One region of the Pedococcus sp. genome, then DNA from elsewhere that is predicted to be linked to it. Evidence: predicted binding sites of a transcription regulator. Region 1 holds the regulator's gene; the other holds the start of a gene.
What was found. Region 1 encodes Rex, which represses fermentation and respiration genes when NADH is low (regulators of the CRP and FNR family bind a similar motif). Its sites were predicted from a motif close to CTTGTGAANNNNTTCACAAG; they were not measured.
Positions count from the first base shown of each region.

Region 2: VIB11_RS01865 (geranylgeranyl reductase family protein) is a predicted target of Rex. The motif match lies at 1,311-1,330, and genes of this name have one in related genera.

Region 1 is NZ_DATBMI010000126.1:13,928-16,316, forward strand. Features, by position in the region: gene VIB11_RS10655 (HAD-IB family hydrolase) at 1-114, opposite strand, end outside; gene VIB11_RS10660 (glutaredoxin family protein) at 157-420, shown strand; gene VIB11_RS10665 (redox-sensing transcriptional repressor Rex) at 581-1,264, shown strand; gene VIB11_RS10670 (glutamyl-tRNA reductase) at 1,261-2,389, shown strand, end outside.
Region 2 is NZ_DATBMI010000027.1:3,476-5,864, reverse strand. Features, by position in the region: gene VIB11_RS01875 (isochorismate synthase) at 1-377, opposite strand, end outside; gene VIB11_RS01870 (demethylmenaquinone methyltransferase) at 449-1,144, shown strand; gene VIB11_RS01865 (geranylgeranyl reductase family protein) at 1,346-2,389, shown strand, end outside.

The DNA of each region.
Region 1 (2,389 bases):
GTCGAGGTCGAAAAAGGCCGCGGAGCGGGTCCGCGCCGGTTCGGAGGCCGGCGGCTCGGACGGCACGGTCCTCGCGCCGGCGACCACCGTGCCGTCCGGCCCGTACTCGATCATGGGCCCCACCCTAGAGCCAGGCCCGCGGCATACAGTGGCCGCGTGGCACACGACGAACCAGCCGCCGGCCCCGCGCGCATCACCCTCATCGGCAAGCCGGGCTGCCACCTGTGCGACGACGCCCGGGCCGTGATCGCCTCCGTCGCGGCGGAGCTCGGCGTCGGCTGGGAGGAGCGCTCGATCGCCGACGACCCAGCCCTGGCCGAGGAGTACTGGGAGCAGATCCCGGTGACGCTCGTCGACGGCCGACAGCACGACTACTGGCGCGTCGACCCCGCCCGGCTCCGGCAAGCCCTGGGCGCCTGACATCCGCGCTCCGGCGCGCTCGACGGTGACGTGGCTCACGCACGGCGGCGGGGTCGCTTGTGACTTTGTGCATCGGTTCACAAACGCGTAACCTGACGGTGCTCCCGTCCGCCCCAGCCAGGTGCGGACCCCGCCGCACGAGAGGAGCCGGTGACCCACGTTGTCTGCCGACCCGAGCGCCCGTCGGGGCATCCCCGACGCCACGGTTGCACGGCTACCCGAATACCTGCGGGCGCTGACCGGTCTCGCGGAGCGCGGCATCACGTCGGTCTCGTCGGAGGAGCTCGCCGCCGCCGCGGGCGTCCGTTCCGCCAAGCTCCGCAAGGACCTCTCCTACCTCGGCTCCTACGGCGTGCGCGGGGTCGGCTACGAGGTCGACCACCTCGCCTACCAGATCTCGCGCGAGCTCGGACTCACCCAGGACTGGCCGGTCGCGATCGTCGGGATGGGAAACCTCGGCCACGCGCTCGCGGCCTACAGCGGCTTCGCGACCCGGGGCTTCCGCGTGGTGGCCCTGCTCGACCAGGACCCCGCCCTGATCGGTGAGGAGATCGCCGGGCTGCGGGTGCAGCCGATGTCGGAGCTGCCCGTCCTCGTCGCGGAGCAGGGCCTGGCCATCGGCGTCATCGCCACGCCGGCCGCCTCCGCGCAGGCGGTGTGCGACGACCTCGTCGCCGCCGGGGTGCGCTCCATCCTCAACTTCGCCCCCTGCGTGCTCGTGGTGCCCGAGGGTGTCGACGTGCGCAAGGTGGACCTCTCCACCGAGCTGCAGATCCTGGCCTTCCACGAGCAGCGCAAGGCCCTGGCCACTCCGGGCGCCCTGCGGAAGGTGGTCGTACCGTGAGCCTGGTCGTCCTCGGTCTGTCCCACCACACCGCGCCGCTGCCGCTGCTCGAGGCCGTGTCCCTCGACGACGCCGCCCGGGCCGACCTCGCCGCGCGCATCGTCGGTCGCGAGAACGCCTCGGAGGCGATCGTCGTCTCCACCTGCAACCGCACCGAGATCTACGCCGAGGCCCACACCTTCCACGGCGCCGTCGCCGACATCACCGACAGCCTGACCGAGGTGTGCCGCGTGGGCCGGGACGACCTCCGCGAGCACCTCTACGTGCACTACGAGGACCGCGCCATCGCCCACGCCTTCACCGTCGCCTGCGGGCTCGACTCGATGGCCGTCGGCGAGGCGCAGATCCTCGGGCAGATGCGCTCGGCACTGCGGGCCGCCCAGAAGGCCGGCCACGCCGGGAGCTCCCTCAACGGCCTCTTCCAGCAGGCCCTGCGGGTCGGCAAGCGCGCCCACACCGAGACGGGCATCGACTCCGTCAGCGTGTCCCTCGTCGAGGCGGGCCTCACGCGCGCGGTGGCCGAGCTCGGACCGCTGTCCGGGCTGCGGGTCCTCGTTGTCGGCGCCGGTGGCATGAGCTCTCTCGCCGCCGCCACCGTCGCCCGCTCCGGCTGCCGCGAGCTCGTCATCGCCAACCGGACCCAGAGCAAGGCGCGGCGCCTGGCCGAGCGCACCGGCGGGCGCGCCCGTCCGCTCGGCGAGCTCCGCGAGGCCCTGGCCGAGGCCGACGTCGTCATCTCGTGCACCGGCTCGACCGGCGTCGTCGTCGACCTCGCCCTGGCCGGAGACGCCCAGGTCGCGCGCGGCGGGCGACCCCAGGCCTACATCGACCTCGCCCTGCCCCACGACGTGGCGCCCGAGGTGGCCTCGCTCAGCAGCGTCTCCGTCGCCGGGCTGGCCGTGCTCGGGCAGGACCTCTCGGCCGGGGCCACGACGCCGCAGGTGCAGGAGGTCGCCGACCTCGTCATCGCCGAGGTCGCCGCGTACCTCACGGCCCGCGCCGCGGAGACCGTCGCCCCGACGGTGGCGGCGCTCCGCTCGCGGGCGGCCGAGGTCGTCGCCCTCGAGCTCGGTCGTCTCGACCAGCGTCTTCCGGGCATGGACGACCTGACCCGTGACGAGGTCC
Region 2 (2,389 bases), on a different contig from region 1:
CGGCGGCCGACGACGACCTCGGGGACGACGAGCGTGGCCCCGGCAGGCGACGACGCGGCATACGACACCGAGCCGAAGGCGACGGGTCCGGTGCCCGCGAGCCCGACCTCGTCGCGGACCACCGCGCTGCCCACCACCTGGCGCCACCAGGCCTGCGCCCGCTCGAAGCGGTCGGGGCCGTGCGTGGTGAGCTCCAGGGCCCGCCCCCAGCCGACGAGGCCCTCGCCGCGACGCACCCAGCTCGAGACCGCCCGGGGGGCGCCCAGGTCGGGGACCAGCGACAGCAGGGGGGCGCCGGTGTCGAGCTCGACCGTGCGGGCGACGAGCGGGGTGCCGGTCGGTCGGGCCGCTGGCCTGGGTTCGGGCAGGGTGCTCATGTCGCCGGTCAGCCTACGGCGTGGCCGACCTCGTGTGCCGTGCAGGGCGGGCATCCGCGAGGATGGCCACCATGACCCGCGCCCGGCTGGACAAGGACCCGCACGACGTCGCCAGGATGTTCGACGACGTGGCCGGGAGGTACGACCTCACCAACGACGTGCTGTCCCTGGGGCAGGACCGGCTGTGGCGACGGGCCGTGGTGCGCGCCGTCGACGCCCAGCCGGGGGAGCGGGTCCTGGACATCGCCGCCGGCACCGGTACGTCGAGCGAGCCGTTCGCCGACCGGGGGGTCCACGTGGTGCCGGCGGACTTCTCGCTCGGGATGCTGCGGGTGGGCAACCAGCGCCGTCCCGACCTCGGCTTCACGGCTGCCGACGCCATGCGGCTGCCGTTCGCGGACGACTCCTTCGACGCCGTGACCATGTCGTTCGGCCTGCGCAACGTGGCCTCGGTGCCCGCTGCGCTCGCGGAGTTCCTGCGCGTGACCCGCCCCGGCGGCCGGCTCGTGGTCTGCGAGTTCAGCCAGCCGGTCAACGCGGGCTTCCGCAAGGTCTACACCGAGTACCTCATGCGCTCGCTGCCCTCGATCGCCCGCCGGGTGAGCTCCAACCCGGAGTCCTACGTCTACCTCGCGGAGTCGATCCAGGCCTGGCCGGCGCAGCGCGAGCTCGCCCAGACCGTGGCGTCCGCCGGCTGGTCACAGGTGGCCTGGCGCAACCTGACCGGTGGCATCGTCGCCCTCCACCGAGCGGTGAAGCCGGCGTGAGGATCGGCGTGCGGCGCAGCGAGCGCCGGACCGGAGCGGTGGCTGAGCGCGGGGGTGGGTACCTGGGAGTCACGGCGTCCTGACCGTTGCGCCGGACCACGGCCGGCAGGTTAGGGCTGCCTAAGTACGACGACGGTGTTCGGCGGGAATAGACTCGCCCGAGCAATTCGTGAACAGGTTCACAAGCGCAGTGAGGCAGGCGTGGGTCAGACCATCACCGACAGCGGATCCGTGGCGAGCGCCACCGAGACCGCCGATGTCATCGTCGTCGGCGCCGGCCCGGCCGGCTCGGCCGCGGCGGCCTACCTGGCCATGACCGGCCTCGACGTCCTCGTCCTGGAGAAGACGGCCTTTCCCCGCGAGAAGGTCTGCGGCGACGGCCTCACCCCGCGCGCGGTCAAGGAGCTCATCACCCTCGGGATCCCCACCCCCGAGGAGGACGGCTGGATCAGGAACCACGGCCTGCGCATCATCGGCGGCGGCATGCGGCTCTCCCTTCCGTGGCCGGACCTCGCGAGCTTCCCGCCCTACGGCCTGGTCCGCACCCGGCAGGACTTCGACGACATCCTCGCCAAGCACGCCGTCAAGCACGGCGCCCGGCTGCGCGAGTCGACCAACGTCACCGGGCCGCTCCTCGACGCGACGGGCCGCATCGTCGGTGTCACCGCCCGCGCGGTCGACGCGAAGGGCCGCTCCACCGGCCCCGAGCTGACCTACCGCGCACCCCTCGTCGTGGCGGCCGACGGCAACTCCTCGCGGCTGTCGCTGGCGATGAACCGGCCCAAGCGCGACGACCGCCCCATGGGGGTCGCCGTCCGCACCTACTACACGAGCCCGCGCCACGACGACGACTACCTCGAGTCCTGGCTCGAGCTGTGGAGCACCGACGACAGCGGCAAGCGGGTCCTGCTGCCCGGCTACGGCTGGATCTTCGGCGTGGGCGACGGCACCTCGAACGTCGGTCTCGGCATCCTCAACACGTCCTCCGCCTTCGGCAAGACCGACTACAAGGACGTCATGCGGCGCTGGGTCGCCACCATGCCGCAGGAGTGGACGTACAGCGACGAGACCATGGTCGGCCCGATCCGTGGCGCCGCCCTGCCGATGGGCTTCAACCGACAGCCGCACTACGACCGGGGTCTGCTCCTCGTCGGCGACGCGGGCGGAATGGTCAACCCCTTCAACGGCGAGGGCATCGCCTACGCCATGGAGTCCGGTCGCCTCGCCGCCGACGTCATCGCCCAG